DNA from 3 places in the Pigmentiphaga sp. MLSB6-MA01 genome. Region 1 is predicted to be linked to each of the others. Evidence: predicted binding sites of a transcription regulator. Region 1 holds the regulator's gene; each other region holds the start of a gene.
The links. The regulator LexA, encoded in region 1, represses DNA repair genes until DNA is damaged. The targets are predictions, from matches to a motif close to ACTGTATNNNNATACAGT.

Region 1 (3,272 bases):
AATCAAGCCTTCTATTATCGCTCGCGCAAAGGCAAAAAGCAATCGAAACCCCATGGGCGATGCCCGGCCGGCGCTCCTGGCGCAACACCAGCCCCGGGGATGTCAATACGTGTCGAACACGTCCTGGACGCCGCCCATGCCGGCCCCCAGCGCCAGCATCAGCAATACGCGCGCCTTCCAGGGCGACAGCGTGCCGGCGCCTGGCATTCCGCCCGAGGCCGCGACACAGCCGCTGCCCGTGCGGGTGGCGCGGACCACCACGACGCCGTCCCGGACCAGTTCGTCGAGCGCCTCCTGCGCATCGGCGCTGGCCGAGCCGTTGCCGGTCCCGGCCCAGACCAGGCCCTTCGCGCCCGTGGCTCCCACGGCCCGGATCAACGCCGCCGAACCGCCGGCATAACCAGCCAGCACCTCGACCGGCGCCAGTGGCGTGGAGGCCGTGAACGGCGTGGCGCGGGTATGTCCATGTCCAGGCCATCCCATCCACGCGACCCGGCCGTCCTGGACCCACCCCATGGCGCCCGCGTTGGGCGATGCAAAGGCATCGGGCCGGTTGGCGTTGGTCTTGGCCGCGTCGCGCGCGCCCAGGACCTGGTGATTCAGCACGACCAGCACGCCGCGCCCAGCGGCCTGCGGATGGGCCGCCACCGTCACCGCGTCCAGCAGGTTCAGCGGACCGTCGGGAGACAGCGCGGTCGCCGGGCGCATCGCCCCCACCAGGACCACCGGCTTGTCGGTCTTGAGCACCAGATGAAGGTAGTAGGCGGTTTCTTCGAGCGTATCCGTGCCATGGGTCACGACCACCCCATCGCACCCGCCGGCATCGAGCAGGGCCTGGACCCGCGCGGCCAGCGACTGCCAGAAGGCGGGCGTGGCGTTCTTGCTGTCGATGGCGGCGAACTGCTCGGCCTGGATCCCGGCCACCTCGTCCAGGCCTGGCACGCGGGCGCACAGCTCGTCCACGTCCAGCGCGCCGGCGGCGTAGGCCATCGTGGCCTGGGGACGGACGCCGGCTCCGGCGATGGTGCCGCCGGTGGCGACGATGCAGAGGCGCGGCAAGGACATGGCGGGCTTGGACATGAGGGCGAGAGCCCGATGATACCCGCGGCCGGATTGGCGTTCCCGCGACAATTGCGTTTTCCGCTTGCGCCGGGCGTCGATACTGTATAAAAATACAGTTACTGGATAAAACCACAGAAGCCCGATACGCGCCCCCGCCACCCGGTTGCAGGCGCCCCGCCACGGAGCCCGACATGCCCAAGCTGACCGCACGCCAACAAGAGATCCTGGATCTCATTCGCCAGGCCATCGTCAAAACCGGCTTTCCGCCCACCCGCGCCGAAATCGCCCGGGCGCTGGGCTTTCGCTCGCCCAACGCGGCCGAGGAACACCTGAAGGCGCTGGCGCGCAAGGGCGTGCTCGAGTTGTCCGCGGGCACGTCCCGCGGGATACGCCTGAAAGATCCCGTCATGGCCGAACCGCCGCTCCAGCTCACGCATCCCGCGCTGGCGCAACTGGTCCTGCCGCTGGTGGGCCGGGTCGCCGCCGGCAGCCCCATCCTGGCCACCGAGCATATCGACAAGGAAATCGGTGTCGACCAGGCATTGTTCTCGCAGCGGCCCGACTACCTGCTCAAGGTGCGCGGCAACAGCATGCGCGACGCCGGCATCCTCGACGGCGACCTGCTCGCCGTCAAGAAAGCCAACCAGGCCCGGGACGGGCAAATCATCGTGGCCCGCCTGGGCGACGACGTCACCGTCAAGGAACTGCGCTACACCGAAACCGGCCTGAGCCTGCTGCCGGCCAACCCCGACTTCCAACCCATCGAAGTCGATCGCGAGCGCGACGATTTCGCGCTCGAGGGCATCGCGGTCGGCCTGATCCGGGCCGGCCTGGTGCATTGAAGACCTAGACGGACGACCATCATGAAACACAGCACGCCCAGCTCCAGTCTTTCCAGCGGATTTCCCGCGCTCGACGCCGCCCTGCCCCTGGCCGGATGGCCCGTCGGCGCATTGACGGAAATCCTGGTCCCGCGCGTCGGGCATGGCGAATTGAACCTGCTCGGCCCACTGCTTAGCCGGCTTACCAAGGCCGGCCGCACCGTGGCCCTGCTGGTACCGCCCTACCTGTCCTACGCCCCGGCACTGATCCAGCACGACGTCGCGCTGGAGTGCGTCAAGCTCGTTCGTACCGACCATCCCCTGGATGGCCTGGAACAATTGGAAACCGCCGTCCGGGCAGGCGAATTCGCCGCGTTCGTCGCCATCCTGCCCTCCGACCAGGCCGCCGCGCAATCCGAAAGCACGGTCCGCCGGCTGTACATGGCCGCGAAGCTGTCGGCATGCCCCGCCTTCCTGTTCCACACCTGCAGCACGCCCGCCACGACCTCGGCTTCCCAGTTGCGGCTGCTGGCGGACATGAGCCAGCCCGGCCAGATCCGGCTCCAGCGCATCGCGCCCACGGTCGAAAACAGCGAAGGCGCGGTCACGCTGGATATCAGCCAGCATGCGGCACGCGCGGGATTCAAGCGAATGGCGGGGTTGGCGGTGTCGGCGTCGAATACGCGGGCCACCGAAGATGCGGGCTTGCCTGACACCGAGGCCGAGAACACCTCCACCCCGCGGCCGGCCGCGCCCCGCGTGGGGCATCATGCTCCGCACACCAAGCCGGCCCCTTCAAGTCGCAGCCCCTGGCCCTTCAAGCAGCGTCGCGGTGCCGGCAGTAGCCGTAGCGGCTATCCGGCGGCCCTGGCCTTGTTGTTTTCCCGAGGCTGGAACGCCTGAGTCTCTGCCGACGGGGTAGCGCTCAACCGCGCTGCCTTACCGTTTCATACAGGCATACGGCGGAAGCCACACTGACATTCAGGCTTTCGACCGACCCCTTCATGGGAATGCGGACCAACTGGTCGCAAGTTTCACGCGTCAGGCGACGCATGCCCTCGCCTTCCGCTCCCATGACCCAGGCAATCGACTGCCGGGCATCCACGTCGTGCATGGTTTCGGTGGCTTCGTCATCGGTGCCGACCACCCAGACGCCACGCTCTTTCAGCGTGCGCAGGGTCCGTGCCAGATTGGTCACGGTCAGGTAGGGAACGGTATCGGCGGCACCGCAGGCCACGCGTTGAACCGTCGTGTTCAGGCCCACCGCACGGTCGCGGGGTGCGATCACGGCATGCACGCCAGCTCCATCCGCGGTTCTCAGGCAGGCGCCCAGGTTGTGAGGATCCGTGACGCCGTCCAGCACCAACAGGAAGGCCGGTCCTTCTGCGT
Region 2 (3,272 bases), on a different contig from region 1:
GTGCGGCCAGTTGAACCCCGTACCCTGCACCAGCATCACACGCGTGGCCTCCAGCAGTTGCAGGAAGAACTCGCGGTCGTCCTCGATGGGATAGACCTCGGGGTCCAGCCGGGGGAACATGTAGAGCGCGGCCTGCGGCTTGACGCAGGTCACGCCCGGGATGGCGGTGATCAGTTCGTAGGCCAGGTCGCGCTGCTGGCGCAGCCGGCCGCCGGCGGCGACCAGGTCGTTGATGCTCTGGTAGCCGCCCAGCGCGGTCTGGATCGCCCACTGGCCCGGCACGTTGGCGCACAGCCGCATGTTGGCGAGCATGTTCAAGCCGTCGATGTAGTCGCGGGCGGCGCGCTTGTCGCCCGAGACCACCAGCCAGCCCGCGCGGTAGCCGCAGGCGCGGTAGCTCTTGGACAGCGAATTGAAGGTCAGCGTCAGCACGTCGGTGGACAGGCTCGCCAGCGCGGTGTGGCGGGCGTCGTCGTACAGCACCTTGTCGTAGACCTCGTCGGCCAGGATGACCAGGCCGTGCTCGCGCGCGATGGCGATGATTTCCCGCAGCACGTGATCGGGGTAGATCACGCCGGTCGGGTTGTTCGGATTGATGACCACGATCCCCTTGGTGCGCGGGGTGATCTTGGCCCGGATGTCGTCCAGGTCGGGAATCCAGCCGTTGGCCTCGTCGCACAGATAGTGCACGGGCGTGCCGCCCGACAGGCTCGCGACCGCCGTCCACAGCGGATAGTCGGGCGTGGGCAGCAGCAGCTCGTCGCCGTCGTCGAGCAGCGCGTTGGTGGCCATCGCGATCAGGTCGGACGCGCCATTGCCCAGGTAGATGTCTTCCAGCGTCACCCCCTGCACGCCCTGCGCCTGGGTGTAGTGCATGACCGCCTTGCGCGCGGCGAAGATCCCCTTGCTGTCCGAGTAGCCCGCCGAGTTGGGCAGGTTGCGGATCATGTCCAGCTGGATTTCCTCGGGCGCATCGAAACCGAACACGGCCAGGTTGCCGATGTTGAGCTTGATGAGCTTCTGGCCTTCGTCCTCCATCTGCTTGGCGCGGTCCATGATGGGGCCGCGGATGTCGTACAGGACGTGAGCCAGTTTGTTCGATTTGCTGATGGGTTTCATGCACGGTCTTCCGTAGAGTGGGGCAGCAGCGCTCCCAAGCCAAGATACTAGAACATAGAACACGAAATGCCCAAAAGGCGGGATGGACGCGCCGGCGTTGCGATGACTTTCCACGGCTTGACTCAACAACTGTATATTTATACAGTACTCTGCCATAAGCCGATCCTGTCCCATGTCTTCTGCCGGAATCTCCACGCCGCGCGCCAGCACCGCGATCCATCCCCTCCTGTGGCGGGGATCGCAGCTCGCCCGCAACAGCCGTCCCGGCCTGGACACCGGCCATGTCGGGCTTTCCCGCCAGTTGCCCGACGGCGGATGGCCGCTGGGCAGCCTGACCGAATTGCTGCTGCCGCGGCCGGGCATAGGCGAAATCCGCCTGCTGCTGCCGGCGCTGCGGCGCTTGCCCGTCCAGCGCAGCATCGTCCTGCTCCACCCGCCCCAGCAGCCGTCCATCCAGGCCTGGCAGGCCCAAGGCATTCCCAGCCGGCAGTTGCTGTGGATCGCCCCGGCGCAGGCGGCCGATGGCCTGTGGGCCGCCGAACAAATCCTCAAGCAGGGGCATTGCGCGGCCCTGCTCTACTGGCCTTCCCGTCCGCCCGCGACCGCCCTGCGCAGGCTGCACCTGGCTGCCCAGGCCGGCGACACCGCCTTCTTCGCCTTCCGCCATGCCGAGGCCGCCCATGCGGCATCGCCCGCGCCGCTGCGCCTGCTGTTGCACCCCGCCGGCGATCAACTCCGCGTGGACATCCTCAAGCGCCGTGGCCCCGTCCACGACACGAGCCTGCTGGTGCCGCTCGCGCCGCCGCGCGCGACGGCGGCCGCGGATTCGATGCCCGCCTTTTCCGAGTCTTCCCATGCGCCTGTGGATCAGCGTCTACCTGACGCACCCCAGCCTCGACGCACTGAGCCTGTCCTGGCCGGATGACGCGGCCGGCCCGCTGGTGGTCCTCGAACGCGAGGCGGTCGTGGCCGTGACGCCCGCGGCCGCGCAGTTGGGCGTGCGGCCGGGCATGCGCAAGAAAGGCGCGGGCGCCCTCGCCCCGCATGCCGTGTTCATCCAGCGGGATGCCGGGCGGGAGCGGCAACTGCTCGATGCCACCGCGCTGGCCATGCTGCAATACACGCCGGAAGTCGCGCCGGGTCCCGACACCAGCGTCCTGCTCGACGTCGGCGCCAGCCTGCGCGCCTTCGGCGGCCCCCTGGCGCTGTGCCGGCGCGTCCGGCGCACGCTGGAACAACTGGGCTGCCGGGCCCGCGTCGGCATGGCGCCGACCGCCCATGGCGCCTGGCTGCTCGCGGCACGGGCCACGCCTGGTCCGCGCCGCGTGCTGCGGCAGGACCGGCTGCTGCGCCGGATGGCCGGGCTGCCCTGCCTGCTGCTGCCGCCGGCGCGGCCGCACCGGGCCTGGCTCGACGGCATCGGGTGCCGGACCCTCGCCGCCCTGATGCGCCTGCCGCGCGCCGGCCTGCAGCGGCGCTGCGGCCACGCCCTGCCCCACATGCTCGACCAGGCCTGTGGCCAGGCGCCCGAATTGTTCGACTGGATCCGCGCGCCGCTCCAGTTCTCCGCCCGCCTCGAACCGATCGCCCGCCTCGAACACACCGCCGCCGTGCTGATCGTGGCCCGGCGCCTCGTCCAGCAGCTCGCGGGATGGCTCGGCGCCACGCATACGGCGGCCAGCGCCATCGTCCTCCTGCTGGAGCACGAACGCGGCCGCCATGCCCGGCCGCCCACCCGGCTCATCGTGGCCCTGGCCCAGCCCGGCTGGCAGGCCGATCATCTGCTGCGCCTGCTCAAGGAACATCTCGAACGCCTGACGCTGGAGGCGCCGGCCATCGCCGTGGCCCTGCATGCCGACCAGCTCGTCTCCCGCGCCGCGCCCTCCGAGGCCTTGTTCACCGACCCCGGCGGCACCCCGGCCGACCACGACCGCCTGCTGGAACTGCTGACGGCGCGGCTGGGCGCGGATCGCGTGCTGGCCGCCCGGCCCCGCGCCGACCACCGGCCCGAAACCGCCAACCACTGGCAGCCGGCCTTGCCCCCGTCCCGCGCCGCGCCGCAGGACAGCGCCCCCGACGCCGAACGCCCCCTGTGGCTGCTCGCGCATCCCATCGCCCTGGTCCTGCGCCGCAACCGGCCGTACTACGGCACG
Region 3 (3,272 bases), on a different contig from region 1:
GGCGTACCAGCACCTGCGCGCCGACGTGATCGCCGGCGCGCTGGCGCCTGGCCAGAAGCTCAGGCTGCAGGCCTTGCAGCAGCGCTACGAACTGGGCATCAGCCCCATACGCGAAGCCCTCATGCAGCTCTCCGGCGAAGGCCTGGTCAGCAACGACGGCCAGCGCGGCTTCAGCGTGTCTCCGCTGTCCAAGGAGGACATGCTCGACCTGATGCATGCGCGCACCTCGGTCGAGACGCTGCTGCTCCAGGACGCGATCGAGCACGGCGACGACGACTGGGGCGCCAGCATCACGGCCGCCTACTACAAGCTGACGCGGGCGCGCCTGCCCCAGGACCCCAACGACCTCGTGGCGGTGGAACTGTGGGAAGCGGCCCACCGAGGATTCCACGCCGCGCTGCTGGCCGCCGCGCGGTCCAAGTGGCTGATGCGCATCGACGAACAATTGATCGATCATTCCGAGCGTTACCGCCGGATCCGCCTGGCCTACACGTCCTCGGCGCAACAGCTCGAGGATGACGTGATGAGCGAACACGCGCAGTTGATGGAGGCCGCCCTGGCCCGCAACGCCGGGCTGGCCAGCGAATTGCTGCGCAGCCACCTGATGCGGACCGCGCAGGTGCTGGGCGAGCGTTTCGCCGAATAGGCCTAGCGGCAGGTCCGCGCCACCAGCGACTCCAGCTGTCCGTACCAGTCGTGGGCCGGATCGGCCAGCATCAGGTGCGTGTCGAAGTGATCGAGGCCCTTCCAGGCGCGCAGGTCGGCGTCGGCGGGCTGGCGCTTCAACAGTTCGTGCATGCGCGTATTGGCGCCGATCACGCGAGCGCTGTCCCGTTCCCCGTAGCTCGAGGCCATCGGAACGAGATTGCCGGCAGTCCAACTGATGGCGCTCATCAGCGCATCCTCGCACTGCTGTTCCAGCAGGGTGGCGTAGACCCGTTCCTCCAGGCTGCCGGGTTCGGGGCAGGGGTGATGCAGGTCCATGACGCCGCTGATGGGCAGGCAGCCACGGATGTCGCCGGGCGGCACGCCCGCCTGTTCCAGCGCCGGTTTGCGCAGGGCCGCCATCGCGGCTGTCCCGCCGCCGGCCGAATGTCCCGACAGGTAAAGATTCCGGCAATCGCCCCCCCACTTGTCCACGGTCCGACGCAGCTCGCCCAGCAGCAGGGCCGCGTCGTCGAAGGCGGCGGGCAGCCGGTGGCGGGGCGCCAGCCGGTAGGTGGGCGCGACCAACACCAGTCCCCGCCGGATGACGGCCTCGGCCATGAAGTGCACGTATTCCTTGTAGCCATTGGTCCAGCCTCCGCCGTGCCAGAACACCAGCACCGGCGCACCGCGCGTGCCATCGGCGGCGAACACGTCGTAGCGGTGCTGCGGATCGGGCCCATAGGCCTGGTCCCGGGCGCGCAGGGAGCCGGCGTCCAGGCCGCGGGCCCATTCCAGCACGATGTCTTCGTAGCGCTGCGCGGCGGAGAAAGGCAGGGGAGGTTGCGGGGGAAGTGTGGCGTGGTCCATGGCTCATTTTTAATTTCTAATTAATTATATAAATTATATATTTTTGAGAAAATATTTTTTGTTGTGTGGAAGATAGCAAGTTGTCCATCGGTGCTGTATGGATATACAGTGCCGATGGTGAACAGCGATGATCTGCCGCAAGACGGCTACCCCCAGGCACCTCCCGTCCCACAGCGCGGGCGCGGCGCCGTGCTCAACGTCAGGCACCGGTTCGAGGGCGACCAGCGCGATGCCGTCGACGACGGCTGGGCCGCGCCGGAAGCAGCGCCGCCCGCGCTCAGGACCGAGGTCGCCGTCGAGCGCGCGCGCAAGATCCTGTCCCGCAACGATTCTCCGGACATCCCCTTCGATCGGGCCATCAATCCCTACCGGGGATGCGAGCACGGCTGCGTCTATTGTTTCGCGCGGCCTACGCACGCCTACCTGGGCTGGTCGCCCGGCCTGGACTTCGAAACCCGGCTGGTCGCCAAGGCCAACGCGGTCGAGGCGCTGAGGGCCGAACTGGGCCGTCCTGGCTATCGGATGGACGTCATCAACATCGGCTCGGCCACCGATGCCTACCAACCCATCGAACGCCAGTGGAAGCTGACGCGAGGCTTGCTGGAGCTATTGCTGGAAACCCGCCACCCCGTATCGCTGGTCACCAAGGGCGGGCTGGTCGCGCGGGATGTCGACCTGCTGGCGAGGCTGGCGGAACTGAATCTGGTCGCTGTCTATGTCTCGGTCGCCACGTTGGACGGGCGCGTGGCCCGCACGCTCGAGCCGCGCGCAGCGGCGCCGAGGCGCCGGCTGGATGCCGTCCGCGAACTGTCCGGCGCCGGCGTGCCGGTGGGTGTCTCGCTCGCCCCCGTCATTCCGTTCATCACCGACGACCGGCTGGAACACGTCCTGGAGGCGGCCAAGGACGCGGGCGCGCGAGCGGCCTTCTACACCATGCTGCGCCTGCCCTGGGAGGTCAAGGACGTCTTCTCGGACTGGCTCGACGCGCATTTTCCCGACCGCAAGGCCAGAGTGCTGCATTGCCTGGAGGACCTGCGCGGCGGCAGGCTCAACGATGCGCGCTTTGGCAGCCGCATGCGCGGCCAGGGCGTCTGGGCCGACCTGATTGCCCAGCGCTTCGCGCGTGCCGCGCGCAAGCTCGGGCTGGCGGACCGGCGCATCGAATTGGAGATGGGGCTGTTCAGGCCGCCGGCCCGCGAGCCCCGGAGCGGGGCGCCCGTCGAAAGCCGCCAGATGCCGCTGTTCGGCTAGTGGCGCGGGCGCGGAGGGTGAACAGGTCCGGGTTGCCGGCCCTCAGGCCGGGATGCCTTCGAACAGGCTCTGGAACAGCAGCACGATGCCTAGCATCAGGATGGCCGTACCCACGGCCAGCGTGATGCCGGCCACCAGTACCGGTCCCCAGCCGGTGTTCGATTGCCGTGCCTGGCCCGGGTTGTACCTGGCATCGAACCGGGCATCGGAGGTCAGGCACAGGACGATGGCCTCGATGAAGCCCGCTACGGCCGGAATGAGGAACAAGAAGAAGGCGGGATGGAAATACCACGTTTCGCTGCGCAGCGCCGTGCCTATCATGATCAGCGAGAACAGCAGGACGACCCAGCCGTGCCGGCGGCCCAGGTACCACCAGTGCGCGCCGGCCCAGCCCAGCACGGCGGCCAGCAGTCCCGCCACGGTTTTGTGGCGGAATCCCTTGGCCGGAGGAAGTGAATGGGATGTATCGTCAGCGGAATGGGAGGGCATGTGGTGGGAATCCATCG

Region 2: imuA (translesion DNA synthesis-associated protein ImuA) is a predicted target of LexA. The motif match lies at 1,248-1,265, and genes of this name have one in related genera.
Region 3: AC1Q6E_RS25090 (PA0069 family radical SAM protein) is a predicted target of LexA. The motif match lies at 1,608-1,625, and genes of this name have one in related genera.

Annotation. Positions count from the first base shown of each region.
Region 1 covers NZ_JBXAFV010000002.1:72,165-75,436, forward strand. The annotation lists gene AC1Q6E_RS03630 (asparaginase) at 103-1,080, opposite strand; gene lexA (transcriptional repressor LexA) at 1,254-1,904, shown strand; gene AC1Q6E_RS03640 (hypothetical protein) at 1,926-2,786, shown strand; gene rlmB (23S rRNA (guanosine(2251)-2'-O)-methyltransferase RlmB) at 2,809-3,272, opposite strand, start outside.
Region 2 covers NZ_JBXAFV010000011.1:119,285-122,556, forward strand. The annotation lists gene AC1Q6E_RS18515 (pyridoxal phosphate-dependent aminotransferase) at 1-1,119, opposite strand, end outside; gene imuA (translesion DNA synthesis-associated protein ImuA) at 1,292-2,044, shown strand; gene AC1Q6E_RS18525 (Y-family DNA polymerase) at 1,974-3,272, shown strand, end outside.
Region 3 covers NZ_JBXAFV010000018.1:124,367-127,638, forward strand. The annotation lists gene AC1Q6E_RS25080 (GntR family transcriptional regulator) at 1-646, shown strand, start outside; gene AC1Q6E_RS25085 (alpha/beta hydrolase) at 649-1,515, opposite strand; gene AC1Q6E_RS25090 (PA0069 family radical SAM protein) at 1,630-2,766, shown strand; gene AC1Q6E_RS25095 (TM2 domain-containing protein) at 2,809-3,255, opposite strand.